3 regions of the Bacillus sp. FJAT-45066 genome follow, and region 3 is predicted to be linked to each of the others. Evidence: riboswitches for the same ligand, from Rfam matches in the RefSeq annotation. Region 3 holds a riboswitch; each other region holds the start of a gene.
What was found. Region 3 has a riboswitch for S-adenosylmethionine ahead of metK (methionine adenosyltransferase). Riboswitches for the same ligand answer to the same signal wherever they lie in the genome.
Positions count from the first base shown of each region.

Region 1 (11,104 bases), 3.2 Mb from region 3:
ATTTTACAAGGTACACTTTTGCACCATGAGCGTTTAGATGGAAGTGGATATCCGGCAGGGTTAAAAAATAACCGGATCCCGTTTTTTGTACAAATACTTTCTGTTGCGGATGTATATGACGCCATCAGTTCTAATCGAAGTTACCGACCAAAACAAAATATATTTGTCACGACGAAGATTTTAATGCAGGAAGCTAAGTTAAATCGTCTTAATCCAGCTATTGTTACTCCATTCGTACAATATATGTTTTCTAATCATATTCGTGATGAAGTGGTACTTAACAACGGGCGTTTTGCAGAAATTATATTTATTCATTCAGATGAGCCACACTTACCAATAATTAAAATGGATGATCATTTTATTGACTTAAGAAAGCATAAAGAAATAGAAATACTTGATTTTGCCACATAAGACGTTAAACAATTTGTATTTTACTATATTTTCTATTGAAAAATTTCAGTTTTGTATTAAAATAACATGTATTGCATAATTATCGACAGTACATAAGGGGATTAAAAAATGGATTCACAAAATTTTCGTACGATCAATATTTTAAAATTTGTTGTACCTTCTTTAATCGGTATTTTATTATTCATGTTTCCTGTTCCACTAGAGGAAGGCTTTACTATTCCAGTTGCTATTCTAGCTGGATTCTTAAAAGGACTAATAGAGCCACAATTACCGTTAATCATGACGATAATCATTACACTTACAGCTCTTGCAACATTACTTGTTAAAGGACTGAAAAAGCAAAATCCTCAATTTATAAAAGATGATAGCTTTTTCAATTCGTTGTTCAACGTGTCACCAGTATGGACAATTATTCGCGTTTTAGGGATGGTTTTAGCTTTACTTACTTATTTCCAAGTAGGTCCAGAAGCTATTTGGTCTGAATATACAGGTGGGCTATTGTTAGAAGGCTTATTACCTCTATTATTTACGGTATTTTTATTTGCAGGGTTATTTTTACCTTTACTATTAAACTTCGGTTTACTAGAGTTGTTCGGTGCGTTATTAACAAAGTTTATGCGCCCTGTCTTTACATTACCAGGTCGTTCTTCTATCGACTCGTTAACGTCTTGGTTAGGGGACGGAACAATCGGAGTTCTATTAACTAGTAAACAATATGAAGAAGGCTATTATACGAAAAGAGAAGCGGCCGTAATCGGTACGACGTTCTCGATCGTTTCGATTACATTTAGTTTAGTTGTTATCTCAGAAGTTAAGTTAACACATATGTTTGGAGAGTTTTATTTAACAATTGCTATTGCCGGTATTATCGCCGCGATTATTATGCCGCGTATTCCGCCGTTATCTCGTATACCTGATACGTATTACAACGGGGAGGCAAAAGGGCAACAAGAGTTAATTCCAGCTGGGACTTCTTCCTTTAAATGGGGATTATCCGCGGCTGTGAAGCGTGCTAGGCAAAACCAAAGTGTGCCTAAGTTTTTCCAAGATGGTGGGAAAAATGTTTTAGACATGTGGATGGGTGTTATTCCAATTGTAATGACATTTGGTACGATTGCGCTTGTTTTAGCTGAAAATACACCAGTGTTCCAATGGTTAGGCATGCCGTTCATTCCGATCTTAGAGTTGTTACAGATTCCTGAAGCAAGAGAAGCTTCTGCAACAATGATTGTCGGGTTTGCGGATATGTTCTTACCAGCCATTATCGGTAGCGGAATTGAAAGTGAACTTACTCGCTTCGTCATTGCCTGTGTGTCTGTAACACAGTTAATTTATTTATCAGAAGTCGGGGGCGTTTTATTAGGCTCCAAAGTACCTATTTCATTGAAAAATTTATTTATCATCTTTATCTTACGTACATTAATCACATTACCAGTTATCGCAGCAATGGCTCATCTTTTCTTTTAAGATTATAGAGTGAACAAAACTGCTTGAAAAGTATAAAGAATTTACAATATTATTTAAGTGCCGGTTGGATGACCGACTCCTGCGGGAGAGGGCAGGCTGGTGAGACCCCGCAGAGCCTTTGGACTCGAGGAGGCTCACCGCCTCCCCCGCGGAAAGCGGTCATCCAACCGGCACGTTTTTTTAAAATTATGGCTGTGTCTTAGTGTTGATATTTATATAATTACCTGTTGATTTCCGTGCAAGGCTGAGACTCCTGCGGGAGAAGCGGGAAGCGGGAGACCCCACAGGCGCTTGCGCCGAGGAGTAGGTTTTTTCACGACTGTGAAAATAACCTTCCTTTTTACCGTCCGCGGAAAGCGAAGCCTTGCACGGAAATCAACAGCAACCTTTAACATAGCCAAAATAAAAGTAAGCTTTTTAAAAATACTTCCTTGGCGCAATCAGTTCTTTTTTTACTGCTTGTACATATGTTATTAATGATTTTAATTGTAAAAGTCGGACAATTCCTGTATATTTTTCTCAAACGACTCTGTATTAGACAAGCTAAAATTATAGTAATTAAAGGAGAAGTTAACATGATATTTAAACGTTGGTTCAAGATGTTTATCGTTAGTTTGCTAGTGCTTTTAACAGGTTTTGCAACAATTGCTAGTGCAGCTGGTGGAGATACAGAAGATAGTATAAATGAAAAGTTCGGACTTCCTATTGTAGTGTATGGGGGGAACTTAACAGATGAACAAAAAGCTGAAGTAAGAAGATTGTTAAACGTTACAGACACTGCAATGGTAGAAGAAATTTCAGTAACAGGGGACGACTTAGTAAAATATATTGGTGGAGATCGTAGTTCTCGTATGTTCTCTTCCGCTAAGATTACTAGAAAAGAAAGTGGCGAAGGCCTTGTTATTGAACAAGTAACTCCAGATAATATTACAGAAGTGACAAATGAAATGTATGCGAATGCGCTTTTAACAGCAGGTGTCGAGGACGCTCTAGTTCAAGTAGCTTCACCTGTTCGTGTTAGTGGCCACTCGGCTTTAGTAGGAATTTATAAAGCATACGAAGTTGCAGGTGAAGAGTTAGACAAAGATCGCATGGAAGTTGCGAACGAAGAATTAAGTTTAGCTACAAGACTTGCAAAAGATATCGACAAAGAAAAAGTAAGTGAACTACTTACAGAAATTAAAAAGCAAATTGCTGAACAAAACCCAGCAACTCGTGAAGATGTTGAGCGTATTGTAGAGGAACAATTAAAGAAATTAAATATTGAGCTTAGTGCAGAGGATCGCCAGCTTTTAATCGACCTTTTTGAAAAGATGCGCGCACTTAATATTAATTTTGATAATGTTCGTCAGCAGTTAGAGGATATCTCCAAAGATATTAAAAATCGTATTGAAAGCTTAGTTGGAAATACAGGTTTTTGGGAAAGTGTAAAAGAGTTTTTCCGTGATCTATTCCAAACTATTTCTAACTTATTTAAATGAGTGAGTTTCATGATGTACAATTACTAAATGAAAAACGAATATTAAACCTGTTTTTTAATATAATTTACGTTTAATATCGAACGTTATTTAATTATAATAAACGGAACATTCGTTTTTCACTAAACGAATAGTAATTATGAAATTGATTCAAATAATAAATGAAAAGGGTGTATAGAAAATATTTTCTAGCACCTTTTCTTTCGTTTCAAAAACCGTGCCGGTGGTGTGTCCGCTTTCCGCGGGGGAGGCGGTGAGCCTCCTCAAGCCCAAGGGCTCTGCGGGGTCTCACCAGCCTGCCCTCTCCCGCAGGAGTCGGACACACCACCAGCACTTTTATTTCTTTTTAACAAACACTATTTCTTTTGTTAATTTACATTTAACCCGTTACCAGATCCCTCATGCTTCCTCTTTTATCTTCAACTGACTGCCTAAAAATTTGGCTAATTCTAGCATGCCATATTTCCCAGCTTTTTTTTCTGCATCAGCATTATAATTCGTATTTGTATTAACGTCGTAGGTGAATATTTCGCCATTCTCATTACGAATAAATTCAATTCCGGCTACTTGGATATTATTATCCCACAAGAACGCTTCATATTTTTCAATGATTGGGTCGTTAAAGCCTTCGATAATTTGAAACTTCGGCTTCTCTTCTTTTTCTTCTCCAACTGGGCAAAACAAATCACCAATTTGACAGGCATCTGCCGGGCAAAGCTCGAACCCTTCAGACGTGTCTACTTGCACTGCATATAGAAATTTTCCGCCGATGAATTCACATCTTGTAATGAACGGTTGTGGTGCTTTTATATATTCTTGAATGAGGGTAATCCCATCGACTGGCTCTTCAAACGCTGGACTATTTATATAGTTTTCTAGACTTGAGATAGAATGGAATAACTGTACACCTAATCCTTTGCCAGCACGATTGTGCTTTGTAATAAAAGAAGCTGCTCCAATAGCTTTAGCTGCTTTAATAATCTGCTCTGTTCCTACAGCCGCAATCGTTTTTGGTGTTTTGATTCCGTGTTTTTCTAATTCTGTATATTGATTTACTTTGCTTAATTCTAACTGAAGTGCTCGGCTACCGTTGTTCACACGGCGTCCGTTGTGTTCTAGCCATGCTAGAGTTGCAGCAGTTAGTTCTGGGGCGAATCGATGATTTCTAGTATGAGAAGATGCACTCATTCGGTTGTAAAAAACTCCTTGTGGTGGCTCTTCTGTTAATGGGACGATTCCTTCGTCTAAGTGCCACTCTTCGTATGGGAGGTTTAGCTCTTCTAATCGTTTCGTTAAATGCTCTGTCCACTCTTTATTTTCATGTATAATATAGATTTTTTCCAAGAATGTTCCTCTCCTCTTACTGCTTGGTTTTATTGTACAATATGTGATTTGTCTGGTTTGGTGTTCATTAATCATGAAACGATTACTTTTCCTTCATTAAAGGCATTACTTCCATTGCAAATCGTTCCATCTCTTCTAGTTGCGGAGAAAATTGAAGCAACAATAAATCTACACCGACACGCTCATACTCTTTTATTTTTGAAGCAATTTGACTTGGTGTGCCAATTAACCCTGGTCGCAAGCCTCTATTGGAGACGGAATAATCTTGCAGTTTAATTTGTTGTTCTAACTGAGACTTGCTTGTAAAATCTTTAAACCCAGCATAGGCACTGGACTCTTTTACTTCCGTAATGCGCGCTAACTCTTGCTGCGCCTCTTCTTCTGTATCCTTACAGATGATGTATGCAGCCATGCCGAATGATTGTAAAGTTGCTTGCCCTGAGGACATCCGTCGATTTTTCATGTCATTTATTTTTACAGCCACTTCATCAACCGTTCCACCGTGCATCACATAAGCATCACACATACTTGTTATTACTTGCTTTCCTTTTTCACTTTCTCCACCAGCATATAAAATGGGATTTGGGCGTTGAACTGGCTTAGGAGCTAGCTTTGTGTTTTCAAGATGATAGTATTTTCCGTCATAACTAAAAGTTTCTTCTGTCCATAGCCCTTTTAGCACTTCAAGGAACTCTTTCGTTCTTTCGTATCGCTCATCATGTTCTGTAAAAATCCCTCCATATTGACGAGCTTCTTCTTCCCACCATGCGGATACGACATTTAGTGTAAAACGACCATTGCTTATTTGATCAATATTGGCTGCGGCCTTTGCTGTAATAGCTGGATTATGGAACCCAGGTCGAACGGCTGTCATGATCTCAATTTTCTCCGTTACTGCAGCAAGTGCTGCGGCAGTTGACCAAGCATCTAGACAGTCTTGCTCAGGTCCCTTAATATCGTTTAAAAAAAGCTCTGCAATTAGTGTGGTATCATACCCCCATTGCTCAGCTTTTTGAATCACTTCTTTTGCATACGTAAACGTTGATGGCATGTTTTCCTGTTCTACATTGCGAAGCCATCCACCGAATATAGGTAGCCAAAATCCAAATTTCATCCTAGTTCCCCCTCTTTTTCCAAAGCTTTTTCTATATATGCATACAGAAAAAGCCTCTCTCTAATGCATGAAAGATTAAAGGAAGGCTGGTTTAACTTGTGTTATCTCCTTATCTTTCAAGAACATTTGCATAATCTTGCTGGAATTAGCACCTTAAAATTAGGTTGCCGGGCTTCATCAGGCCATTCCCTCTGCCACTCTGGATAAAGAATATATCTAATTACAAGTAATCCTACCACAAAACTTGGTTTAAGGTAAATAATAAATACTCCCTGAACTTGCTTGTAACAAAATATTTTTACTACCGTCTAACTAATAGGAAAGGGTGAATTTTATGATTAAAAAAATGTTAATAATTGCTGCTATGGTTTTTATGGTGTTTTCATTGTTCGGCTGCAATACTACTGCCAATGATCGAGACGGGAAAATAGGTATTAGAGGAACTGTAACGGAGATATCGCCAGATGGGGAGTATGGTGCAATTCTTGTAGAAGGAAAAGTGGAAGAAGATACGGATTTTGATAAAGCAAGTGTACGTATTACAAAAGATACACTTATTCAAAAAGATGCACTTAGTAAGTTACATGTGTTCTCAGATATTCAAGTTGGAGATATGGTCGAAGTAATATTTGATGGTCCTGTTGCGGAGAGTTATCCAGTACAAGGAACGGCAAGTATTATTAGAATTATCACAGAAAAAAAGTAGACCCCGGAAGATAACATCTTTTTGGGTCTACTTTTTTTAAAATTACTGAACGTCTTTGTCAAAGTTCGGGCGAATTAAGCCTTCTTCTTCAAAAACATCGCCAATTTGCTCGTGGAAAGCTTCAAGCCTTTCATATTGAACTTTCTCTTCATCATCAACTTGTAAGTCGTCACCACGTGCTTCAAAATATTGAGCGAAAAGCTCTACTGATTCTTCTAATTCTCCTTTTACGCGATCGTCTAAATCAGAAGAAATTTCTGTGTTACGTAAGTTTTGCGCAACTGTGTTTGCTGCTGTTTTTGCTTCCTCCAAAGATGCACCTTCCGCACCTCTTTCGTATGCAAGTAATGGTTGAATGTCTGCACGAATTGTACGAATCATGTCCATCTGCACACCCATTAGTATTTTAAAATTATTTTTTTCCTCATTTGATGTTTCTTGTTCTGGTGGTGCTGATTCACCAGTATTTCCTGTTCCTTGTCCATTATTTGCGCCACATCCAACTAATAAAGCTGCAAAAAGTATAGATAACACTACCAAAAATCCATATTTTCTCATGTTTTCAAACCCCTTTTCCATTCTTTTTTTGTATAGTGTACCCACTTTTCAAGAACAAGTATATACTTTTACCAATTCACGTAATTATAATAATCTTTTCAAAATAGGGATTTTACAGAATGATAAAGTTTTTTCAAAATAATATTTTATTGTTGCATTTTAATTTATAATTTACTACTATAAAATGAATTACTTACTAGACCGAGTACATATCCAATGTTTGTTAGGAGCGTAAAAAATGAAATTATTAACCTTAAACTGCCACTCGTGGCAAGAAGAGAATCAAGAAGCAAAAATAAAGCATTTAGCCGAAACAATTAAAGAAAAAGCTTATGATGTTATTGCTCTTCAAGAGGTTAGCCAATCTCAGAATGGGCAGATTGTTTATGACAATGTAAAAGAAGACAATTATGCATACGTTCTGTTAATGGAGCTTGAGAAGTTAGGCGTCTCAGACTATTCATTAGTCTGGGACTTGGCTCATTATGGGTATGAAGTGTTAGAAGAAGGGGTTGCTATTTTAACAAAGCATCCTATCGTCGGCCGTGATTCGTTTTTTGTTTCTAAAGCAGAAGTTCCAACGATTTGGAAAACTCGTAAGATTGTCGGAGCGACGATTGAATTTCAAGGGGAGCCACTATCCTTTTATTCGTGCCATTTAGGTTGGTGGGGGGATGAAGAAGAACCTGCAAAGTATCAGATGGAACAGTTGCTTTCGAAATTTGATTCGAAGAAGGCTTTCTTCATGGGAGACTTCAACAATAGTGCTCATATACGAGGCGAAGGATATGATTTCCTTTTAAAAAATGGGTTCATTGATACTTATACTGCAGCCGTAGAGAGAGATTCTGGCGTAACAGTGGAAGGGAAGATTGCTGGTTGGGATGAGAATAAGCAAGATTTACGAATCGACCTTATTCTAACTAACTTTGAAGTGTCCGTTCAATCATCTAAGGTTATTTTTAATGGTGAAAATAAAGAAGTAGTCTCTGATCATTATGGGGTGGAAGTGGAAGTGTTGGTTATAGCTGGGTAAAAATGCAGCTGCAAAAGGTTAACGAATTTATTAAAGTTGCCCCAAAGAACTAACTACTACTTGCTCTTTGGGGACTCTTTCATGTCAAGTTCATTTTGGAATTTATCTTTGGTAAAAATGAACTTGGGAGCTCTCTTCATGTTCATTTTTGGTTTTTTATTTGGTGTAAATGAACGTGGGAGCTCTCTCCATGTTCATTTTTGGTTTTCTTTTGGTGTAAATGAACTTGGGAGCTCTCTCCATGTTCATTTTTGGTTTTTTTTTTGGTGTAAATGAACTTGGGAGCTCTCTCCATATTCATTTTTGGTTTTTTTTTTGGTGTAAATGAACGTGGGAGCTCTCTCCATGTTCATTTTTGGTTTTTTTTTTGGTATAAATATACTTGGGAGCTCTCTCCATGTTCATTTTTGGTTTTTTTTTTTGGTGTAATGAACTTGGGAGCTCTCTCCATGTTCATTTTTGGTTTTTTCTTTGGTGTAAATGAACATGGGAGCTCTCTTCATGTGCTTTTGGGGCCTCTCCCTTATATTTTATTGGGCAATTTTGTCCCCACCAAATTATTTACTGTTTACTAGCAGCTATTTCCCTAATTTCCGTTTGAATATGCTCTGTCCATTTATCAACAATTGTGTAATCCATTGCTGGTACGTATACTTCCTCTAATTTTTCATGCCATTCTTTCGCTTCAGCTAGTAGGGCGATTGCTTCTGTCATTGCCGCCTTGTATCTTGCACCAACACTGGCAATTTCTTTTTCATAACGCTCATCTGTCCCTTGGCGAATCGTTGCCTCGTACATATCGATAATTTCGTCTCCATCTCTTTCAGGGAAATATTCATGTGGAGCTGTACTATCAAAAATAGCAAATCCTAACTCTCTTATAATGACCATATCTAAGCTATGAGGATCAAACCCACAATGATATACCTCTGCGTCAAAACCGTTTGCTTCAGCATGCTTCACTATTTTTTTCAACATAGTAGATTTCCCCGAGCCAGGACGACCTTTAATAAAATAACGTTTTTCAAGACCATCTGTTAAGTTAGGTACAAAATCGCGAGCCCCTACAGGTGTTGCCGCGCCAAGGTAACGATGACGTACATCGGCTTTTTTGTCTAAAATTTTTCCATTAAAAAATTGTCTAATAAGATTGTTTGTTAATTCGTTTGCTTTTTCAAAATTCATATTATGAATGAAATATCTTTCCCATTCGTCGTGAATTTTGAGGGCCTTGTTGAATTTTGCGTATGCCGCGTCATATGCCGCGCTCTTTTTGTTTGCGAATTCTTCAATTAAGCTTCTACTCTCTTTTAGTTTGGAAGAGTCCCAAGCTTCACCTAAGTTCACGTATTGTTCTACCGCGCCAGGTGCCTTCGGTTCAATAACGTGCGGCGCCGTGCCGTCCACAATGCCTACACCTAATGCACGAATGATCACACCGTCTACGGATTGAATGTCTGCCGAACAGTGTAGCATCTCGATGTCATACCCTTTGTCGTTCCAGTAAGCTGCTACTTTTTTAATTAGGGACGACTTTCCTGTCCCTGGTCCACCTTTTAAAATAAACACTTTATCTAAGTTTTCAAGGTTTGAATCATACAAGCTATAGAAACCGCGCGCCGTGTTACCGCCAGCATAATAATTTAATACTTTTCCAGCCAAACATAACACCCCTTTGGTAGTTGGTTAGTTGGTTAGGTGTTAGTTGGTTAGGGTTTAGGAGTGGCTTTAACAACAAAGGGCTAACCAACAACCACTAACGCCTAACTAACTAATATAGGTCCACCAACATTTCTTATTCTTTTTAACATATGCAGGGAGGGTTGGTTAGGTGTATGCCTATTAGTTGGTTAGCTAGAGAGAATTTGGGGACGGGGGTGAATTTTTCATTTTTAATTAGTCCGAAGTAAAAAAAAGACTTTTTACCGGTTTTCTCAAAAAAGAAAAGCCCTGTAGAGCAATCTCTACAGAGCATTTTACAGTTGGTTTTCCAAATCCTAACCAACTAACCACTAACGCCTAACCAACTAATTCATTTCTTCCCCAACCCTAACTTCGCTAGCTGCTCAGCAAGCGCATTATTGATTGGCTCGTCGTTATTATTTTGTTTTAAATATTTATTCACATCACGCTTTGTCGCCTTTTGATTTTGGGCTCCTTTTCGCTTTTCTTGGAAAGTAGATAACTTCTCGCGATGTCCACACTTACAAGCAAAAATTTGACCTTCTCCCTCTCCACGTAACTCCAACTTTTTACGGCATTTCGGGCAACGTGCATTCGTTACTCTCGCTACATTTTTCTTATAGCCACATTCGCGGTCTTGGCAGACTATCATTTTCCCGTTCTTGCCACTCACTTCTAGCAATAACTTATTACACTCAGGGCATTTTCCACCTGTTAAATTATCATGTTTAAATGATTGGTTACTGGATTTGATTTCTGAAACGATTTCCTTCGTATAATTTCTCATTTCTGAAATGAACGCTTGTTTTTTCAACGTTCCTTTTGCAATCGAGCCTAACTTCTGTTCCCACTTCGCCGTTAATGCAGGGGACTTCAAGTCTTCCGGAACAAGCTCTAACAGCTGCTTGCCTTTAGACGTAATATGAATGTCTTTCCCTTTTTTCTCTATTAAAAAGCTATTAAATAATTTCTCGATAATATCCGCACGAGTTGCAACCGTTCCAATGCCGCCCGTTTCGCCGATTGTTTTAATTAAGTCCTTCGACGTTTCCGTCATGAATTTCGATGGGTTCTCCATTGCCGATAAAAGTGTACCTTCTGTAAAGCGACTCGGCGGCTTCGTTTCCCCACTTGTCATCAACACTTTCTGAATAGGCAACTTCTCGCCTTTTTCTAGCTTAGGTAACGTTTGATCCACGTCGTCCTCTTCCTCATCAACAAAGTTCCCGTAAACCTCTTTCCAGCCTGCACTTACAACCCTTTTTCCTTTTGCAAAAAAGTGCTCAGACCCAATGCGGGCCTCGACC
Region 1 covers NZ_NISQ01000001.1:3,212,639-3,223,742, reverse strand. The annotation lists gene CDZ92_RS16325 (HD-GYP domain-containing protein) at 1-411, shown strand, start outside; gene CDZ92_RS16320 (YjiH family protein) at 520-1,878, shown strand; gene CDZ92_RS16315 (DUF1002 domain-containing protein) at 2,454-3,359, shown strand; gene CDZ92_RS16310 (ATP-grasp domain-containing protein) at 3,756-4,700, opposite strand; gene CDZ92_RS16305 (LLM class flavin-dependent oxidoreductase) at 4,783-5,814, opposite strand; SAM riboswitch class I at 5,921-6,024, opposite strand; gene CDZ92_RS16300 (DUF3221 domain-containing protein) at 6,149-6,520, shown strand; gene CDZ92_RS16295 (hypothetical protein) at 6,563-7,078, opposite strand; gene CDZ92_RS16290 (endonuclease/exonuclease/phosphatase family protein) at 7,317-8,114, shown strand; gene CDZ92_RS16275 (PRK06851 family protein) at 8,676-9,776, opposite strand; gene CDZ92_RS16270 (DNA topoisomerase III) at 10,147-11,104, opposite strand, start outside.
Region 1: it holds a riboswitch for S-adenosylmethionine, as region 3 does, so the genes downstream of both, CDZ92_RS16305 (LLM class flavin-dependent oxidoreductase) here and metK (methionine adenosyltransferase) in region 3, are expected to answer to the same signal.

Region 2 (11,104 bases), 1.9 Mb from region 3:
AGAATCCTATCTACAAAGCGGTGTTAGAGTGCCCGGAAGGTCATCAACTCTATGTACATTTTGACTATACTCGCTCCACAAACAAGTTCTGGCCGTTAGAAGTAAATTATAATGGTGAGAACAAAGGAGTAAAACTTGCTTGGTATACAAGAAAAGTAGAAAAAACAACAGTTGAAGCTTTCTTAGAGGGCATCGCAAAGAAAATAAATAAAAAATATGCATATGATATGTAAATAGGAAAGAGAAGAGATGAAATGTCTCTTCTCTTTTTTTGCTGTTCAGGTAAAAAATTAATTAAATTATATAAAATGTGCGATAAAGGCAAGTGTTGTTCGTCTAAGTATATAAGGGAAAACGAAAGTGGTGGTTAAGATGTCTAACGAACAACAAATTTCAGATTGGTTTCAAGAATACAGTGACGACATCTATCAATTTTTATTATATAGATTAAGTTCAACAGACGTAGAAGATCATGTGCAAGAAGTTTTTATAAAAGCTTTTAGAGGAATTAAGCGATTTAAAGGAGATTCAAGCCCGAAAACGTGGCTATATTCTATAGCAAGAAATGTAGCCATCGATGAGTTAAGAAAGAAAAAACGAGAAAAGTGGAAGTATATGATTTTATTTGAGAGTAAAAGTAATGAGAAACAAAGTAGTACTGATTTAACCCCTGAGAAGCATTACTTTTTATCTGAGGAGCACAAAGAGGTAATTGCAGCAATACATACATTAAATGATGCCTATCAAGAAGTACTAATAATGAGAGGAGTGAAAGAGCTTTCGGTAGAAGAAACCGCCGAGGTATTAGGTTGGTCCGCTGCAAAAGTTCGCTCCACTCATTTTCGTGCCAAACAGGCTTTATTAGTAAGGTTAGGAGGAATTGAAGATGGAGAATAAGTTTAAAAAGTTAGATGAAAAATTAAAATCAATCCCTAAACCTACTATAAACAAAAAAAGAAAACAAAAAATGTATGAGAAAATAATTAGTACGAAAGAAGTAGTGACGGATAAAATATTAGTATTCTTGTTGTCAATTCTTTTCATCTATTTAGGGTTTAAACTGGTGAGCGGTACGTTTGATGGATATATTTTCTATCCATTGGGATTAATTTTATCTAAATTCGAGGGTCTATATACAATTTTGACTATTTTTATTTCCATACTAGCAATCATTGCTATTTTCGTCATATCCTATGTATTCGCTTATAAAGTGAGTGACTATCTATCAACTAAGAATAAAAGTTTTTCTATTAAAATAGTCTTAACTTTTCTCATTATGTTTTTTATAGCTCACAACCTAATGGCACCATATTTTTATACAGAAAATTTTTTGAAAAATCGTGCGGTACAACTTATTGAAATGCAACATGAATTGCATGATGAAGAGTTGACCGAAGAAGAATTTGAAAAAATAACCAAAAATGTATATGGTGAAAACAGATATACTAGCAAAAATAACTTAGAATTATTAGAAATAAAAGAAATCAAATTCGAGCGTCGCTATAGTAGGTTCATTTATACAGCCGAAATTACAGTAAAAGAAACACGTGACGGCCAAGAAAATATAGAAAAGTATACCTATAACTATGAGTTCTACTCAAAAAGAGGAAAGTTTTACATGAGTGGGTGGTTATATAAGGTATATAACGATTAAAAGTATGAAGCTGTTCAATCCAGATTGAAGAATTGAATAGCTTTTTTACGTTTGTGCTATAAAGACTTACCCTCCATAAGCCCCAAGTCCTATCATAAAATATAGCTCAGGCTCATTATTCCAATCATTTATAAAGGATAAGATAGAGACATGAAAAGGAAATGAAATAATCGTTTCCTTCACCCAACCCCAGAAAATAAATGAAAGGAGCAATAAAAATGAAAAAAATAGGTTTGTTTTTAATCGGCCTTATCGCCTTCTTTGTACTACTAGGAAACGTTGGTCCACTTATCGGTTTAGCAATTAGCTTAATTGTTGCGTACTACGCAGTAAAGGAATTCCTAAAAACAGAATCAACAGGCAGCAAAATAGCATGGGGAATCATCGCCTTTATCGCCATCGCCTTCACCATTTCAAACGTCCCAGCAGTGATCGCCTTAGTTGCAGCTTATGTCCTATACCTAGTCTACAAAAAGTGGAACCAAACAAAAGAAGAAACAAATCCCCCAAGTACAAAAGAAACTAGTGATCCATTCACAAACTTTGAAAAACAATGGAATTTAATGAATAAGTAGGTTTGATTTTGAGAATTGATGTTTTTTTACCTATCCAGCTGTTGATTTCCGTGCAAGGCGGAGACTCCTGCGGGAAAAGCGGGAGACGGGAGACCCCACAGACGCGAAGCGTCGAGGAGGCTCCCGACCCGCCCGCGGAAAGCGATGCCTTGCACGGAAATCAACAGCGGTCTATCACCTTACAAAAAAATAAAAGGAGAGAACACACATGACAACTTTATTTACAAGAATAAAAAACACAATAGCAGCTGATTTTCACGATGCACTGGATAAAAAGGAACAAAAAAATCCAATCGCCCTTTTAAATCAATACCTACGCGATTGCGAAAAAGAAGTAGAAAAAGTTCAAAAACTAGTCGAACGTCAACAAGTATTAAAAGATGAATTTCATAAAGAATTAAAAGAAGCAAACCACTTTGCGGAAAAAAGAAGCCATCAGGCGATGGTTGCTGAAAATGCCGGAGAAAGCGAACTAGCCGAATTTGCTACAAGGGAAAGCCTGCAATATAAAGACCGTGCTCTACAACTAGAACAATCATTACAAAATATAAAGAAAGATCTATCAGACTTAGAGCAAAAGTACGAAATGATGAAACATAAATTAAAAGATATGTACATTAAACGTATGGAGCTAATGGGCAGAGAAAACGTAGCTCGAGCAAATTACAAAATGAATAAAGTAGTAGAGTCAAATGATATAAACAGTGCGGATGCTCAATTTGACGATATGGATAACTATATGACAAGACTTGAGCACCAAGTCAACACATCTTATCTACAAAATACAATTGATGCGCGTATTGCTCAACTAGAAAAAGAACAAAAGCTAGTCAAAACAGATTCTCAAATTTCCTAAAAACTGCTATTCTAATAATAGACTATGGGGTGCTCCTGCCCCTTTTTTCGCATTTATAAAGTAAAGGAGGGGACATTATGCTGAATCGAGCAATTACAGATTACTTAAGTTACATCATTATCATCGGAGTTTTCCTATTTGTACTAGAAATTGCTTTCTTTGACAGCGGTCTTATTTTCACCCTTCTTTTTTCAGCAGCATTTATATACTTCGGTCGAATAAAATGGCACTGGTTAATCGGAAAAGTCATATTTATTATCGGTCTTATTTCTCTTATTTTAGCTATTGCTGGAATGATGACATTTAAGTTCTTAATTCTAGCTACTATTATTTATTTTATTTTTAAACTAGCACAATCTAAACAAGCACCAACGATTATTACACCGAATGTAGAAACATCAAAAGAGCAAATAGTGGAAGGTAAATTGAATCTTTTCCGTAACAAGTGGTTTGGAACCCAAAAGACACCAGATCATAGCTATACGTGGGAAGATATTAATATTCAATGTGGAGTTGGAGATACAACAATAGATTTAAGTAATACGGTATTCCCAAAGGGCGAAGCGGTCATTATTATTCGTAACATCGTAGGAAATGTCCAAGTCTCCCTTCCATATGATGTAGAAGTTAGTATTCAACACTCATCGATTGTTGGTACAACTACTATCTTTAACGAAGAAAAAAAGAGTCTGGTGAACGTTACAGCAAAATATCAAACCGAAAACTATCAAGTTGCAACAAGTAAAGTGAAAATTTTCACCTCCCTATATGTCGGAAATCTTGAGGTGAAACGTTCATGACCGTGTTGCAACGTCACATCTTTTTAGGCGCTCTTATTGCTTTTGATACGTTTATCATATTTGGTCTCATCTTTATTTTTGCATTTCCATCAATAGATTGGAGATCGTTATGGAATGTGAAAGTATTTGATCTTCCATTTATTCTATTTTCCTTATCAATTAGTATTTTACTAGGTCTTTTAGTTGGTTTAATTTCTGGTTTTTTTTGGAAAAAGCAGTTTGCAAATATACTAGAGCCTTTAACAGCATTTTCTAAAGGAAATACGTTGGAATTTAAAAAGGAGGATAGCGTTGTACAAGAAGTAGTAGCGATTCAATCCGCCCTGGAAACTGTACAAAAACAAATGAAAGAGCAAACAAAGCTATCGCAAAAATTAGCGAACGAAAAAGCAGTTGACTTTGAAAATAGAGTGCAAGAAATAGTATCACAAGAACGGAACAGACTAGCACGTGAATTACATGACTCAGTTAGTCAGCAATTATTCGGTGCATCCATGCTAATGTCTGCTATTACCGAATCAAAAGGAGAAACCAACGATAGAGAGGCAAAGCAATTAAAGTTAGTAGAGGAAATGATTCAACATTCACAACTTGAAATGCGTGCACTATTGTTACATCTTCGACCAGTTGCATTAAAAGGAAAAACACTTCAAGAAGGTACAGAAGAGTTACTGCTTGAATTAATGCAAAAAGTACCGATGAATATCACTAAAAAAATTGAAGATTTCAAAATTGATAAAGGGGTAGAAGATCACTTATTCCGTATATTACAAGAATCTTTATCCAATACTCTACGTCACTCTAAAGCTCAATCAGTAGAAGTTTTACTAATTCAACGAGATGATTGGATTATTCTTCGGGTAGTTGATGATGGTGTTGGATTTGATGTGGATACAACAAACGCAGGGTCATACGGACTTCAAAATATGCATGAACGCGCAGTGGAGATAGGCGGCACCATGAAAATAGTTAGTGTAAAAGGAAACGGTACTCGCTTGGAAGTAAAAGTACCAATGCTTGATTTAAAGGGGGAAGATGTTGGTGATTAAAGTTCTTTTTGTTGATGACCATGAAATGGTTCGAATCGGGGTATCCGCTTATTTATCAGCTCAGCAAGATATTGAAGTGATTGCAGAAGCAGACGACGGAACGGTAGCTGTAGATTTAGCACTCCAACATAAACCAGATATCATATTAATGGACCTTGTCATGAAAGAAATGGACGGCATCGAAGCGACACGTAGAATTATCGAAGCTTGGCCCGAAGCAAAAATAATCATAGTGACTAGTTTCATAGATGATGAAAAGGTGTATCCAGCCCTTGAAGCTGGTGCAACAAGCTATATGTTAAAAACGTCAAAAGCAAGTGAAATTGCCGAAGCAGTTCGCAAAACATATCACGGTCAGTCTATTCTAGAGCCTGAAGTAGCGGGAAAAATGATGAAAAAAATGCGTTCAAAGCAAGAGCACCATCCACACGAAGAACTAACAAATCGTGAAATGGAAATATTGCTACTAATGGCACAAGGAAAAACAAATCAAGAAATGGCCGACGAACTATTCATCGCCTTAAAAACAGTGAAAGTTCATGTTAGTAATATATTAGCTAAACTGCAAGTACAAGACCGTACCCAAGCTGTTATTTATGCTTTTAAGCATAAGATAGTAGAATGAATTTAGACTTTTCAGAAAATACAGTTGACATAAGTAGATTAACTTGTTAATATGAATCTTAATTTAATAGCCAAACTTCTTATTAAGAGCGGTGGAGGGACAGACCCTATGAAACCCGGCAACCTTCAGTATTGAAAAGGTGCTAAATTCTGCAGATGTATTTTCATCTGAAAGATAAGAAGAGGAAACGGTAACGTTAATCTAAACCTCTTCTTATTGAAGTGGTTTTTTGTTTTTAAGGAAAAAAATAGCGTAGTGTAGCATAAATTCGAGGAGGTGTAGCAAAAAAGTAGAGAAGTGTATCATAAGTCTGTGTAGGTGTAGCAAAAAAGTGCAAGGTGTAGCATAAGTTCGAGCAGCTGAAGCAAAAAAACTATGAAGTGTAGCATAAAATCGTATAGGTGTAGCAAAAAAGCAACAAAGTGTAGCATAAATATATTATCCAATTAGTTCTAAAACACAACAACCTTCCATACGCTATATTATTACAATCTAAAGCATTAACGAATTAAACAACTAAATAACTCTTATCAAGAGTGACGGAGGGATCAGGCCCGATGATGTCCGGCAACCTTCAAGTTATCTTTAACTTGAAAGGTGCTAATTCCTGCAGGCAATTGCGCCTGGAAGATAAGAGGAGGAAGCCCACAAACCTCTTCTTATGAAGCGGTTTTTTTATTTTATTTCTCAAGGAGGATAACTAATGACAAAAAATAATCAACCATTATCAAAAGAAACTTTATTATTACACGGAGGGCAACAACCTGATTCAACTACAGGTTCTCGTGCAGTACCTATCTACCAAACTACTTCTTATGTCTTTAACAATACAGAGCATGCACAAAACTTATTTGCTTTAAAAGAGTTCGGAAATATATACACCCGTATCGGCAATCCAACAGTAGATGTGTTAGAACAAAGGGTTGCTTTATTAGAAGGTGGAGTTGCAGCTGTAGCAACTAGTTCTGGAATGTCAGCCATTGCTTTTTCTATACTAAATATCGCACAAGCAGGAGACGAAATTATTGCCGATACAAACCTTTACGGAGGTACATATAATTTATTTGCCGTTACGCTTCCTAAATACGGAATTAACGTAAAATTTGTTGATGCAACAAATCCAGAAAACTTCCGAAGCGCTATTACGCCAAAAACGAAAGCCTTATTTGGAGAAATAATTGGGAATCCGAGCTTGAACGTTTTAGATGTAGAAGCGGTTGCAAAAATTGCTCATGAGAACAACATTCCACTCATTGTAGATAATACATTTGCGTCCCCATACAATTGTAATCCGATAAAACATGGAGCGGATATAGTTGTACACTCTGCAACAAAATGGATTGGTGGCCATGGAACAACAATTGGAGGCATTGTAGTGGATGGAGGAACATTTGATTGGAACAATTCGAAGTTTCCAGGTTTCACTGAGCCAGATGATAGTTATAACGGAATATGTTATGCCGAAACTTTTGGGAACGTAGCTTATGCAGTAAAACTGAGAGTGCAGTTACTTAGAGACATCGGTGCATGTTTAAGTCCACAAAACGCATTCTTATTATTACAAGGTCTTGAAACACTTCACTTAAGAGTGGAACGACATAATGAAAATGCAGAAAAACTAGCAAAATTTTTGAGTAGCCATTCTGGAGTTACTTGGGTCTCTTATCCGGGAATACAAAATCATCCATCACACCATTTAGCAAAAAAATACTTAACGAACGGCTATGGCTCCATTGTTATTTTTGGAATAAAAGGAGGACGTGAAGCGGGTCAAAAGCTAATTGATTCTATTAAACTATGGTCACATGTTGCAAACGTTGGGGACGCAAAGTCGTTAATTATTCATCCAGCATCCACCACACACCAACAGCTTAGCCAAGAAGATTTAAAGAAAACCGGAGTAACAGAAGACTTAATTCGTCTTTCTGTTGGAATTGAAGGAATTCACGATTTGGAAAATGATTTAGATCAAGCGCTTTTTGTTGCGACTAGTGAAACAGCGAGAGGAGCGGTTTCAGGTGACGTTACCGTATGAAAAACACTATGAAGTTAGTAAAGTCTCCATTGGAGATTTACAACTTGATTGCGGTGATATTTTGTCAAACGTCGAAGTTGCATACGAGCACGTTGGGAACTTAGAGGGAGAAGTTATTATTGTTTGCCATGCTTTATCAGGAAACCATTTATCAGTTGGATCAGAGAAAAAGCCTGGTTGGTGGAGTGGCTTTATTGGTGAAAACCTATATATCGATACAAATGAGTTTCAAATAATTACGATGAATGTCATTGGAGGTTGTGCTGGTTCTACTGGCCCAACTTCCATCAACTTAACTACGGGTGAAAAATTCAGAGCCACTTTCCCCAAAATTACGATTCGAGATATCGTTCGATCTCAATACAAGGCACTACAAAGGTTAGGTGTTTATAAAGTAAAAGCAATTGTAGGGGGCTCCCTCGGTGGAATGCAAGTTTTAGAATGGGGAATTTTGTATCCATATTTTGCTGAAAAACTTGTTCCAATGGCTGTTACTCCATTTTTTTCTGATTATGCTATTGCTTACAATCAAATTGCCCAAAAGACAATTAAGCTAGATCCTGCCTGGAAAAACGGAGAATATGAGGAAGAAGAAAGGTTACAAGGCTTAGAGATTGCAAGAATGGTTGGTCTTGTTACTTACCGTTCGGATGTTCTCTTTAATGAGCGATTTAGACGAGAGAAGAAAGAAAATACTCAATTCCAAGTAGATTCTTATTTGTCCTACCAAGGGAAAAAGTTTACGAGTAGGTTTGACGCAAACAGTTACTTAAGATTACTTGAAGTGATGAACGAGTTTGATATTGGAGAAGGAAGAAATGGCTGGAAAAATGCACTAAAAGAAATCAAATCGGAAGTATGCTTCGTTGCCTTTACAAACGACTTACTGTATACAAGTTCTGTGATAGAAGAGGCTGTAAATGAGGTTGAAAAAGGTCAATACACCTTAGTACAGACTACCTTTGGACACGATGGATTCTTAGTTGAATTCGAAAAATGGGCTGAGAAAATTAAAGAATTTGTGATAGAAAGATGCTATAAAGCTTAGTGATGAATTTTATTACAATTTTCTACTTTTTAGCTGTTGGTTGCCGTGCAAGACGGAGACTTTCGGCCCGCCCGCGGAAAGCGAAGACTTGCACGGCAATCAACAGCGGTCTATTACACAGCCAATAGGAAAGGAAGTGTTACATTGTCCACAATAAACGTGGCGTTACTCGGATTTGGAACAGTTGGAAAAGGTGTGTATAACACAATCGAGACACATCAGGTAAGGTTGCATCAAATTTATGGGAAACCAGTTAAAGTGGTTGCAATATTAGTAAAACATTTAAATAAGCATGTTTGTCCTTCTTCAGAAATCCTGCTAACTGACAATTTTAGTGAGATAGAACAAATCGATGACCTTCATATTGTAGTAGATGCAATCGTAGGAACAGAACCTGCTTTTTCGTATTGCAAAAGAGCTATTGAAAAAGGCTGCCATCTTGTTACTGCAAACAAAGAAATGTTTTCGCATTTCGGAGAAGAGTTAGTAAGACTTGCGACAAGTAAAAATGTTTCCGTTGGATTTGAAGCAACTGTTGCTGGGGGAGTTCCTGTCATTGGTGTCCTACGTCAACTATATCAAGTAAACAAGGTTGAACGGATTGAGGGTATATTAAATGGCACAACCAATTATATTTTGACAAAGATGAGAAAGGATAAAATATCTTTTGAGGAAGCTTTGAGGTTAGCGCAAGAAAAAGGATATGCAGAAGCAGATCCAACAAATGATGTGGAAGGCTATGATGCTTTTTATAAAGGAAAAATATTAAGTCAGCTAGTCTTTCATAAGAATCCTACAACGGTTGTTAGAAAAGGAATTTCTTCTATCACCTCGACTCAAATAGATATTGCAACTTCATTAAACTTGCGATTTAAACATGTTGTAACTTTGTTCCAAGAAAACAGTGAAGTTACACTTCTCGTAGAACCCATCTTAGTATCAGAATCGCACCCTTTTTATGCGACAGAAGGTGTACAAAATATAGTATCAATAGAATCAGATGTAACAGGGAAAGTACAATTTCAAGGACCGGGAGCTGGAATGTACCCTACAGCAAGTGCGGTTGTGGAAGATATAGCGAATATTAATAACGGGAAGTTTCAAACAATAAATACGTCTTTAATAGAAGAGACTAATTTTATAGAAGAGCGTTTTAGTTGGCTTGTTTTTTTCAATAAGAAGCCGAAAAATGTTCTTAATTTTGTAAATTATGTTCATCCTAATGCTCTATTAATAGAAGGGAATGAAGATGAAATAAAGTTGGCTTTTGGGAATCAAGAAGTTGTTTATTATAAGGCTGATGTGAAAGGATATGACAAAATTAAATTATTTAGTGGTGGAACGTTTAATAGTATTGTAGGGTGAAACTGCAGTAAAACCTAATATATTTCAATCTTTCCAAATAAATAAAGGAATTTGAGGATATATTACGTTTTATCAAGATATCTCAAAGATTTCACGGATATTTCAAAAAATTTCCTGATAACGTAAAGAAATCAGCTCAATAAATTCACTACCAACCATTTTTCCTCGTATATTTACACATTCCCTTGGCAACAATAGTAATACGACCATCTGACCCAAGATGAGGTAAGAGCAATCCCTAGTGCCAACCGTACTGATGACGGTAGCGGGATTGCTCTTTTCCTTTTTAATGAAGATTTAAGCGTATCGTAACTCCATAAAGTCCCTCGCTATTGTAATCCAAATACCTTCCAGATAACCCAATATTCATCACTTCTAAATAGTAACCAAGTTCATACAATTTAGTTTCTTGTTGAAAAAATAATAACTTATATTCTGGTGCAGCGATGTTCCGAGTAGCAATAGATAGTGTTTCTGCACTATCCAGTTCTCTGATAAGCTTTCTAATTAAGGCAAGATCATCCAAATACGCAACATGTTCCATAGTGTCCCATTTTACAATCTCAATCAATGTTACATCTGTTTCTGGAGAAATCAAACAAACTTGTTGTTGACATGCTACTAATGGAACAAAGAAAAGTAACAACAATAAACGTCTTGCCCATCTACGCATAAACTGACCTCCATTATATCTTCTCTATAGCATAAGTATATGACACAACTTCTGATTCTTTTCCTTAGAGACTTAGTAAATTAAGTTGGTTTTTTTATGTGTTTATTAAGGTATATGTATTAAGACGTTTCAACCATGAATTTGTTGCAGAAAGATTACTTTTTTCTAAAAATTCCATGAGAAATAGCACCTTTGTGCATTTATTCACAAAACCTTCACTTTTTTGTAACAGAATTGTTTTAAATGTGATGATTTTCACAAGCGAATAAGTTATACACTGTACATATAGTATTTTCATATGACTAAATGAGAAAGTATTGAGGTGGATTGAATGGAATCATCAGTTGAATTTAGCCGGTATTTAACAATGTTAACCCTCTCGGTACACGTGTTGTTTGCAACAGTTGGAGTAGGTGTGCCGATT
Region 2 covers NZ_NISQ01000001.1:1,924,075-1,935,178, reverse strand. The annotation lists gene CDZ92_RS09835 (hypothetical protein) at 1-233, shown strand, start outside; gene CDZ92_RS09830 (RNA polymerase sigma factor) at 373-897, shown strand; gene CDZ92_RS09825 (hypothetical protein) at 887-1,654, shown strand; gene CDZ92_RS09820 (lmo0954 family membrane protein) at 1,873-2,229, shown strand; gene CDZ92_RS09815 (PspA/IM30 family protein) at 2,438-3,085, shown strand; gene liaF (cell wall-active antibiotics response protein LiaF) at 3,163-3,885, shown strand; gene CDZ92_RS09805 (sensor histidine kinase) at 3,882-4,934, shown strand; gene CDZ92_RS09800 (response regulator transcription factor) at 4,927-5,559, shown strand; SAM riboswitch class I at 5,636-5,740, shown strand; SAM riboswitch class I at 6,084-6,196, shown strand; gene CDZ92_RS09795 (O-acetylhomoserine aminocarboxypropyltransferase/cysteine synthase family protein) at 6,263-7,594, shown strand; gene metX (homoserine O-acetyltransferase MetX) at 7,578-8,642, shown strand; gene CDZ92_RS09785 (homoserine dehydrogenase) at 8,787-10,007, shown strand; gene CDZ92_RS09780 (hypothetical protein) at 10,294-10,680, opposite strand; gene CDZ92_RS09775 (cytochrome ubiquinol oxidase subunit I) at 11,012-11,104, shown strand, end outside.
Region 2: it holds a riboswitch for S-adenosylmethionine, as region 3 does, so the genes downstream of both, CDZ92_RS09795 (O-acetylhomoserine aminocarboxypropyltransferase/cysteine synthase family protein) here and metK (methionine adenosyltransferase) in region 3, are expected to answer to the same signal.

Region 3 (11,104 bases):
TATGGGGTTTAGATAGTATGTATGAATTTGAAGACATTCACCACAACAATGTAGTATTTTCATTTGAAGACCATCCTTTCTCGAAAGAGCCAAAGCATGTATGGGTCATATGCACGTTTGAAGATAAGTGGCTACTTACACAACATCGTAATCGAGGGTTAGAGTTTCCTGGTGGAAAGGTGGAGGTAGGAGAAAGTGCACTTGAAGCCGCAATTCGTGAGGTAAAAGAGGAAACTGGTGGTATCGTTACTACTATTAATTATATTGGTCAATACAAAGTTTCAGGAAAAGAAAAAACGATTATAAAAAATGTCTATTTTGCAGAAATTGCAGAGCTTGTAAAACAAGAAAGTTACTTTGAAACACATGGACCAATTTTATTAAAAACATTGCCAGATAAAATTAAACAAAATGGTAAATATAGTTTCATTATGAAAGATGACGTTTTACCTTTAAGTTTAAACAGGCTAAAAGAAAGCAATCTACTCTAAAAAGAGAAGGTTGCTTTTTTATTGCTAAAGATGTTAAAAAAAACGTAAAATTACAAAAAAGGAGGTTTTATTTTGATTAAACTAATAAAAGGTGGAATCCTTTATGCCCCCGATTATAAAGGAATTAAAGACATATTAATTGCTGACGGTAAAATTGCAGCTATAGAAGAGGAAATAAATTTAGAAAGTCCATATATTGAATTAATTGATGCGATGGGGAAAATAGTTGCGCCAGGCTTTATTGACAATCATGTTCATATTACTGGAGGAGGTGGTGAAGGTGGCTATAAAACAAGGACGCCAGAACTTTTCTTATCTGATGCGATAAAAGGTGGTATCACTACACTAGTTGGGGTAATTGGTACGGACGGTACTACTCGAACAATGACAAGTCTCATTGCTAAGGCGAAAGCTTTAAAAGAAGAAGGTATATCTTGTTTTATCCATACAGGCTCTTATCAAGTTCCCGTAAAAACACTAACTAGTAAAATAGAGGATGACTTACTATTAATTGAAGAAATTATCGGTGTAGGGGAAATAGCTATCGCCGATCATCGTTCCTCGCAACCTGATTATAGAGAGTTAGCAAAAATAGCGGCAGCTGCTAGAGTAGGTGGTATGTTAAGTGGAAAGGCTGGTATTGTTAACATTCATATAGGTGATAGTGAGTCGAAATTATCCTTATTATCAGATGTCATAAAAAATACAGACTTACCAATAAAACAGTTTTTGCCTACTCATATTAATAGAAATAGAAAGTTATTTGAAGCTGGAATCGAATATGCTAAACGTGGTGGATACGTAGACTTTACAACATCTAGTATTGCTAAATTTATTGAGAATGGTGAAGTGAAATGTAGTAACGGTTTAAAAGAAATGCTTGAGAATGGTGTGTCTATCGAACAAATAACTTTTTCTTCAGATGGGCAAGCGAGTTTGCCTGAATTTAATCATAATGGAGAATTTGTAGGTCTACAGGTTGGGAGAGTAACATCTTTATATAAAGAAGTGAAAGATGCAATAGTTCATGAAGGAATAGATATTGAGGTTGCTTTGAAAGTTATCACTTCTAATCCTGCAAATGTTCTTAAACTATCTCAAAAAGGAACGATTGAAGTTGGAAAAGATGCTGATATTATTTTTATTAATAAAGATTCTTTCGAAATAGAAACAGTTATAGCTCAAGGGAAGCTAATGATGCATGAAAATAAATTGCTTGTTAAAGGTACATTTGAATAAAATTAAAAACTAGCCACATTGCATTTGGCTAGTTTCTTATTGATTTAGTAATAATAAATGGAACGTATTCAATTGGAAGTGTGCTTTACTAATTTCTTTTCTAAAAGCTCTACTAATTGATACATTATCGTAGCTAAAACAGCAATGACAAGCAAACTTAAAAGCACGAGCGTAAAGTTAAATACTTGAAACCCGTAAATAATCATATAACCTAATCCTTTGGAGGATACAAGAAACTCTCCTACAATGACGCCTACCCATGATAAGCCTACGTTTACTTTCAGTGTGGAGATAATGGTTGGATAGGAAGCAGGTAAAACTGCTTCAGTAAATAATTGTCTTCTTGATGCACCGAACGTTTGTAGCACTTTCAAATAGTTTGCGTCCACTTCTTTGAATGCTGTATAAACAACAATCGTCGTAATAATTACAGATATTAAAGCTCCCATTGCTACGATGGATGTCATATTTGGACCAAGTGCAACGATAAGTATAGGGCCGAGTGCAACTTTGGGCATGGCATTTAAGACTACTAAATACGGTTCTAAAACTTTAGCTAATCGCAATGACCACCAAAGAATCGCTGCTAAAACTGTACCGAGGAAAGTACCTATAAGAAAGCCAAGAACCGTTTCAAACAATGTTATACTAGTGTGCATATATAACGAACCATCTTGAACTTTTTCAATAAACAGCTTATAAATTCTTGATGGATAACTAAATAATAGAGGATCAATCCATCTGTTTTTTCCAGCTAATTCCCATAGTGAAAAACAGCTTATAAAAATGACTAGTTGATAAAATCGTATCCACCATTTTTCTGTTTTACGTTTTTGTAAAAAATGCTCATGAAGGAGTTTTGTGTTTTCTTTCTGTTTCAAGTTGCTCCAACTCCTTCCATATCTTTTGGAAAAGTTCTGCGTATTGAGGGTGTTGTCTTGCTTTAAATGGTGTTAATTTCCTTAGATCTTCAGGGACAAAAAATGTCTTAGCCACGCTCCCAGGATTTGCTTTTAATAGAAAAATACGATCGCTCATGGCGATAGCTTCACCAATATCATGAGTAACTAGAATAGCTGTTTTATTAATAGACTTAAGTGTTGTTTGAACCAAATCTTCTAGCCTTAATTTTGTTTGGAAATCTAATGCAGAAAACGGTTCGTCTAGTAAAAGCAATTTAGGATTTGTAGCAAGAGTTCGAACGAGTGCAACACGTTGCCTCATACCACCTGACAATTGGGATGGGTATAACTTTTCAACATTTTCCAACCCCATTTTACTTAAAAGTTGTAACGTTTTTAACTTATTTTCGTTATTGATCGTGCCCGTCACTTTAAGGCCAAGAAAAATATTCTCTTCGATTGTTTTCCAAGGAAATAAATAGTCTTGTTGAAGCATATAACCTATATCATCCTTTGCTTGTTTGGGGGACCTTCCCTCTAATTGCACTTTTCCCCCAGTAGGGTATAATAGCCCAGCGATGATAGAGAGAATAGTTGTTTTCCCACAACCACTCGGTCCAAGGAGGGAGATAAACTCCCCCTCCTCAACCGACAAGGAAACATCTTCTAAAACTTTGGTCGCTTGTTCTATCGTGAAATATACATGTTCAATCTGTTCAATTGATAGAAAGCTCATAATGATTCATCCTTATTTGCCGATAATTTTATTGGCAATTTCTGTATTTACTAATTTTTCATGCTCCACATATACTGGCAATTCGCCAGCTTCTTTCATAATGTTTTGCAAGTTTTCCCACTCTTCTTTATCAAGGATAGGGTCTGTTGCATATGAACCTTGGCTCTTGTAGCGGTCCACAACTGTTTCGATTAAATCGATGGAAGTATCGTCAAAGTACTTTTGAATCACTTCTGCGACTTCTCTTGCAGTCTGCGTTTCTACCCATTGCTGTCCTTTATAAAGCGCTCTAGTAAATCCTTGTACTTTCTTGTCATCTTTTTTCATATAACTCTCTTTCGCCATAAATGTTGTATATGGCACGTGCCCCGATTCTACACCAAAGGAAGCGACAATGTAGCCAATGCCTTCTTGTTCAAACACACTTGCTTGAGGCTCAAATAATTGAACGTAGTCTCCTGTTCCAGAGGCAAAAGCGCTCGGGATATTACCGAAATCTATATTTTGAATGAGATTTAAATCTGATTGAGGGTTAATGCCATGCTTCTTTAACACAAACTCCCCTACCATTTGTGGCATGCCACCTTTTCGTTGACCAAGGAAAGTAGAACCTTTTAAGTCGTCCCACGAGAAATTATCTACTTTGTTTCTAGCAACTAAGAAAGTCCCATCTGTTTGTGTTAATTGAGCGAAGTTAATGACTGGATCTGTTGCTTCTTGCGCATAAACATAAATGGAAGTCTCAGAACCAACTAAAGCAATATCTGCTCCATTGCTTAGCAGCGCAGTCATTGCTTTATCTCCACCCCAAGCAGTAGTTAACTCAACCGTAATTCCTTCTTCCTCGAAAAAACCTTGTTCTATTGCAGCATAAAATGGAGCGTAAAAGATAGAACGGGTAACCTCAGAAACTCTAACAGTTTCCGCCTTGCCATTACCGCATGCAGCGATAGAGACTATTAATACCAAACATAGTGAAAGATACAATCCGAACCTTAAGTAACGTTTCATTTTGGCTAATCCTCCTTGTAAAAAGACCTACTTGTTGTGATGTTTTATAAGATAAAGTATGATGAGGAAAAAAATGTGTGAATGCCTATTAGGTTTAAATGGAGGTTTTTGTTTTGTATAGGAATGGAGAGATTTTAGAAAAAGAGCGTTTTCCATCACCGAACCCGACTGTACACTTATTTACCGTTACATACTGGAGCGATGGACTTAAAGTGAAAGGACTGTTGGCAGAGCCGAGAACGGAAGGTAATTATGAAGGTTTTCTATATTTGCGAGGTGGCATTAAAAATGTAGGGCAAGTAAGGCCAGCTCGAATTGCCCAATTTGCTTCGGAAGGGTTTATTGTAATGGCTCCATTTTATCGAGGAAATCAAGGTGGAGAGGGGAATGAAGATTTTGCAGGAGAAGACCGTATGGATGCTTTTTCGGCGTATGAACTGTTAAGAAGTTATCATCGAGTCGAAAGTGGACTAGTACATGTTTTTGGTTTTTCCCGTGGGGGCGTAATGGCACTGTTGACCAGCATAGAAAATAAGGATGTATCCTCCGTTGTATGCTGGGGTGGGGTGTCTGACATGTTTTTAACATACGATGAACGTGTGGATATGCGAAGAATGTTAAAGCGTGTTGTTGGAGGAACGCCTACAAAATTTCCTGAGCAATATGAATGGCGAACACCTTTATATTTTTTAGAGGAGTTACGAGCACCTGTATTAATCATTCACGGTGAAAAAGATGACAATGTTTCGATCGAGCATTCCTATCGTCTAGAAAAGCGGTTAAAGGAGTTAAACCATGATGTAGAGTCTTGGTATTTTAAAGGATATGACCATTACTTTCCCCCAGCGGAGAATAGAAGAGTTGTGAGAGAGTTAGCAAGGTGGATGAAAAGTAAGTAAATCTATTAAAGTTGGTGTGAAAAATGATTCAAGTTCATTTAGGTAGGTGTATAGGGAGTAGATGAACTAGATAATGGGGCTGACGTTCATTTTAGTTAAGGAAGAGAGAGAAAATGAACATGAAGAGGCTGTTCACGTTCATTATGGTAAAGGAAGAGAGAGAAAATGAACATGAAGAGGCTGATGAAGTTCAACTCGACGGAAAAAATAGCCAAAATGCATCTTTATAAGGGGAAGAAGACTACTAAAGAAAACTTCATGCAATTCCCACCTAAATAAAAAAGGCTATCTTAGTAAGTCAGCAAAACTGACTTCTAGGATAGCCTCTTTTAATTTCATACGATAGGAATATTAAACTGTAGGACCACCAAGCTCTAACACTTCACGTGGGACAGAATTAAATTTTTCAAAGTTAGCTTTAAATTTACCAGCTAGTTCACGAGCTTTAGCATCATATGCTTCGTCGTTATTCCAAGTCTTCATAGGCTGTAACACTTCATCTGGAACACCTGCAACATGTACAGGAATCTCAAGACCAAAGTATGGGTCCTTAGTAGTTTCTGCACTCGTTAATTCACCTTCAATAGCTGCTTGAACCATTGCGCGTGTGTAAGAAAGCTTCATACGACTACCTACACCATATTCGCCACCAGTCCAACCAGTATTTACTAAAAATACTTGAACGTTGTGCTCATCAATTTTCTTCCCTAACATTTCAGCATAAACTGTTGCAGGAAGTGGTAAGAAAGGTGAGCCGAAACATGTAGAGAATGTTGCTTGTGGAGAAGTGATTCCACGCTCTGTACCAGCTAATTTACTTGTATACCCACTTAAGAAGTGGAACATTGCTTGCTCTTTTGATAATTTACTGATTGGAGGTAAAACTCCAGTAGCATCAGCAGTTAAGAAAACTATCGTTGTTGGGTGCCCAGCAACACTAGGGTCAACGATGTTATCCATTGCTTGTAGCGGATAAGCTGCACGAGTGTTTTCTGTTAATGTAGAGTTATCATAGTCTGCAACACGAGAGTTCTCATCTAAAACAACATTTTCTAAAACAGATCCGAAGCGGATTGAATCAAAGATTTGTGGCTCTTTTTCACGAGTTAAGCCGATACATTTAGCGTAGCAACCACCTTCAATGTTAAATACACCAGTATTAGACCAACCGTGCTCATCATCACCGATTAGTTTGCGGTTAGCGTCTGCAGATAATGTTGTTTTACCAGTTCCGGAAAGACCAAAGAATAATGCAACATCGCCTTCACGTCCCACGTTTGCAGAACAGTGCATTGGCATGATGCCTTCTTCAGGAAGTAAGTAGTTCATGATAGAGAAGATGGATTTCTTCATCTCTCCAGCATACTCTGTTCCACCAATTAATACGATTCTTTTACTGAATGAAACTAAAATGAATGCTTCAGAATTTGTACCATCAACAGCTGGATCTGCCTTGAATGTAGGGGCAGAAACAATAGTAAAAGCTGTTTCGTGTTTTGCTAATTCTTCATCAGATGGACGAATGAACAATTGGTGTGCAAAAAGATTGTGCCAAGCAAATTCGTTTATTACTTGAATAGGTAGGCGATATTTTTCATCTGCACCAGCAAAACCTTTAAATACAAAAATTTCTTCTTTTTCACCTAAGTATTGAAGAACTTTTTCATATAAACGATCAAAAATATTTTCAGAGATTGGTTGGTTTACTTTACCCCAATCTACTTTACTTTTACTTACGTCATCTTCTACAATGAATTTATCTTTAGGGGATCTCCCTGTATATTTACCAGTTGTCGCCAGAATTGCGCCAGTGGAAGACAATGTTCCTTCATTACGGTTTAATATTTTCTCCACTAATTGCGGAACGGATAATTGAATTTGTGCATTTGTTCCATAAACTAATTTTGTTAAACCGCTTTCAATACCAACCGTTTTCATCATGGATAACTCTCCTTCAAATAAGTATTATGTTATTTCTCTAATAAAAAGTATAACACATTAACTGAAATAGTCCATACTAATTATCGTATTTTATGAAATAATAATTAAAATGGTTAGTATTATGACAAAAATTCTTCATATATATTTTCCACTTATTATTAATGATAAAACACTTCGTTCATAGAAATATCATTCCCTTTCTTATTTTACTCCATTATGAAACAAACTCAACAAAAGAATTATAATTTCGTATCGTTTTTTGTTGACATGCAAGGTTTGACTACGTTAATATAAATCCTTGAACGGATACTCTTATCCCGAGCTGGTGGAGGGACAGGCCCTATGAAACCCAGCAACCTGCTCATATTATGCGATTTCCTATAGGAACGCTTTGTTAAGAAATTTTTTCCACCTTGAGCAAAGGTGCTAACCTGACGCAAGGATGCTTATGCCCTTGAGCGATAAGAGTGAAAGGCGAACGTAGTGATTAAAACCTTTCCTCAAATTTTTAGGGAAGGTTTTTTATATTTTGACACATGATAAGAAAGAAACTCAAAACGACCAATACTTTTTAATAGAAGATAATGGACCGTCATTCTTTCATCTCAGGCTTGTCACTTAGTGTTACGTCTTAAGTAACAGATAAGCTAATTACTTATCTTCTCATTCAAAGGGAAACTGGAGATCCGTATCAAAAATGGTGATTTCACCGCAATGTAACTCATATGTTACATACCTTTATAATTCCAAAGGAGGAAACGGACAAAATGACAAAACAACGTCGTTTATTTACTTCTGAGTCAGTAACAGAAGGACACCCGGATAAGATTTGTGACCAAATTTCAGATTCAATTCTAGACGCTATTTTAGCAAATGATGCTAACGCTCGTGTTGCATGTGAAACTTCTGTAACAACTGGTTTAGTATTAGTGGCAGGAGAAATTACAACTTCTACTTATGTAGACATCCCGAAAATTGTTCGTGAAACAATCCAAGGTATTGGTTATACTCGTGCAAAATACGGATTTGACGCGGAAACTTGTGCAGTATTAACTTCTATTGATGAGCAATCTGCTGATATCGCAATGGGAGTTGACCAAGCATTAGAAGCTCGTGAAGGTCAAATGTCTGATGCGGAAATCGAAGCCATCGGTGCTGGTGACCAAGGATTAATGTTTGGTTTTGCATGTAATGAAACGAAAGAGTTAATGCCTCTTCCTATTTCATTATCACATAAATTAGCTCGTCGCTTAACGGAAGTAAGGAAAGACGAAATCTTACCTTACCTACGTCCAGATGGCAAAACTCAAGTAACAGTAGAATATGATGAGAACGACAAGCCTGAACGCATTGATACAATCGTTATTTCAACACAACATCATCCGGAGGTTACGTTAGAGCAAATTCAACGTAACATTAAAGAGTATGTTATTAAGCCAGTTGTACCTGCTGAGTTAATTGATGAAAACACGAAATACTTCATTAACCCAACAGGCCGTTTCGTAATCGGTGGTCCTCAAGGGGATGCTGGTTTAACTGGAAGAAAGATTATCGTTGATACGTACGGTGGATATGCTCGTCACGGCGGTGGTGCATTCTCTGGTAAGGATCCTACAAAAGTAGACCGTTCTGGTGCTTATGCTGCACGTTATGTTGCGAAAAACATCGTAGCTGCTGGCCTTGCTGACAAATGTGAAGTTCAGCTTGCATATGCAATTGGTGTAGCTCAACCAGTATCTATTGCAGTGGACACTTTCGGAACTGGGACAGTTACTGAAGAGAAATTAGTGGAACTTGTACGTAACAATTTTGATTTACGTCCAGCTGGAATTATCAAAATGTTAGACTTACGTCGTCCAATTTATAAGCAAACAGCTGCTTATGGACATTTTGGCCGTAATGACTTAGATTTACCATGGGAGCAAACAGATAAAGCAGAAGCTTTAAAAGAGCAAGCAAACGCATAATTTAAAATACCACTATCTTTTGAAGGTAGTGGTATTTTTTTAAAAAATATATGTTCAAGCATAGTGTTAATAATCAAATACTAATACATGTTGATTTCCGTGCAAGCTTGAGGCTTAAAAATAAAAATATTTTGTCGTGAAAACTTTTTAAAGCAATTGAGGGTAGTATATAAGAGAATAAAATATAGTTGGCATTAAAATCCTAAAGGAATTTATTAAAAAAATGTCGAAAAATAGAGAAAAGAATTTCTTTTTATTATTACTATTCTAGTATATTCTCAAAGTATTTAGGAAAACTAATACTATTTTTAGTGGAAAATGGGTATTTATTTTAATAGATAACTTTAATGCTTACTAAAGAGGTGTAATTATGTGTGGTTTTGTCGGATTTTATTCTAAGTATGGGAAAGCAAATGAATATGGTCAGATGGAAGAGATGCTTTCTGCAATACATCATCGTGGACCAGATGACACTGGAGTTTTTCAAGATGAGTGGGTTCAATTTGGGTTTAAAAGACTTAGTATTATTGATTTAGAAAATGGTGCACAACCGTTGAACGACTACTCAAAACGTTATTGGATCATCTTTAATGGTGAAATCTATAACTATGTTGAATTAAGAAAAAAATTAGTGGAGCAAGGGTATCCATTTCAAACTGAATCAGATACAGAAGTCATTATAGCTCTTTACTCTTTATATAAAGAAGAAAGTGTGAAGTACTTAGAAGGAATGTTTAGTTTTTTAATATGGGACACAGAAGAAAAATCTCTATTTGGTGCACGTGACCCATTCGGTATTAAACCTTTGTTCTATTATGAAAACGAAGAAGCGTTTATTTTTGCATCAGAAGTGAAAAGTGTTTTTCAAGGTATTCCCGTTGAAGAGTCGATCGATGAGACTCAACTTCAACACTATTTAACCTTTCAATATGTACCAGAGCCAAACACATTATTTCCATCTATAAAAAAGGTGAAGCCAGGTCACTATTTTACACTAGATAAGAAAAATGGTTTACAATTTACGGAATACTGGCATCCAACTTTCCATCCAGTTGCACAATCAGAAAAAGGTTTAGAAAACCATATTCAGGAAGTGCTAAGGGAATCCGTTAAAAAACATATGCGCAGTGATGTGCCTGTAGGTTGTTTCTTATCTGGTGGTATTGACTCGACGATTGTCGCAACTCTTTCTAAAGAGTTTAATCCTAATATTAAAACATTCTCTGTTGGGTTTGAGATAGATGGATATAGTGAAATAGATGTTGCGAAAAAGACAGCTGAGGCTTTAGGTGTTGAAAACATTAGTTATAACATTAAGCCGGATGAATTTATTAAAGAGTTACCAAAAATAATTTGGCATTTAGATGACCCTGTTGCAGACCCTGCAGCCATACCTTTATATTTTCTAGCTAGAACTGCTAGAGAGCACGTTACCGTTGCTTTATCTGGAGAGGGTGCGGATGAACTTTTCGGAGGGTATAACATTTACCGCGAGCCACAATCGTTAAAAATGTTTGAATACATTCCTGATACGTTAAAGAAAAGTTTAATGAAAATATCTATGTCGATGCCTGATGGAATGAAAGGGAAGAGCTTCATTTTACGAGGATGTACTCCGATAGAAGAAAGATTTATTGGCAATGCAAAAATATTTACAGAAGAAGAAAAAGCAGCTTTCTTTAAAGGTTATAACAGAAATGTAAATTATCGACAAGTTACACAAAGTATTTATGACTTTGCAAAAGAGTACGACGATATCACGAAGATGCAATATGTTGATATGCATACTTGGTTAAAAGGGGATATCTTAGTAAAAGCAGATAAAATGTCGATGGCACATTCCTTAGAAGTACGCGTTCCGTTTCTAGATAAAGTAGTGTTTGAAGCTGCGTCGTCTATCTCTAAAAATTTAAAAGTA
Region 3 covers NZ_NISQ01000001.1:41,969-53,072, forward strand. The annotation lists gene ytkD (RNA deprotection pyrophosphohydrolase) at 18-491, shown strand; gene iadA (beta-aspartyl-peptidase) at 564-1,730, shown strand; gene CDZ92_RS00295 (ABC transporter permease) at 1,799-2,611, opposite strand; gene CDZ92_RS00300 (ABC transporter ATP-binding protein) at 2,577-3,368, opposite strand; gene CDZ92_RS00305 (ABC transporter substrate-binding protein) at 3,381-4,379, opposite strand; gene CDZ92_RS00310 (alpha/beta hydrolase family protein) at 4,493-5,278, shown strand; gene pckA (phosphoenolpyruvate carboxykinase (ATP)) at 5,630-7,216, opposite strand; SAM riboswitch class I at 7,529-7,687, shown strand; gene metK (methionine adenosyltransferase) at 7,987-9,186, shown strand; gene asnB (asparagine synthase (glutamine-hydrolyzing)) at 9,557-11,104, shown strand, end outside.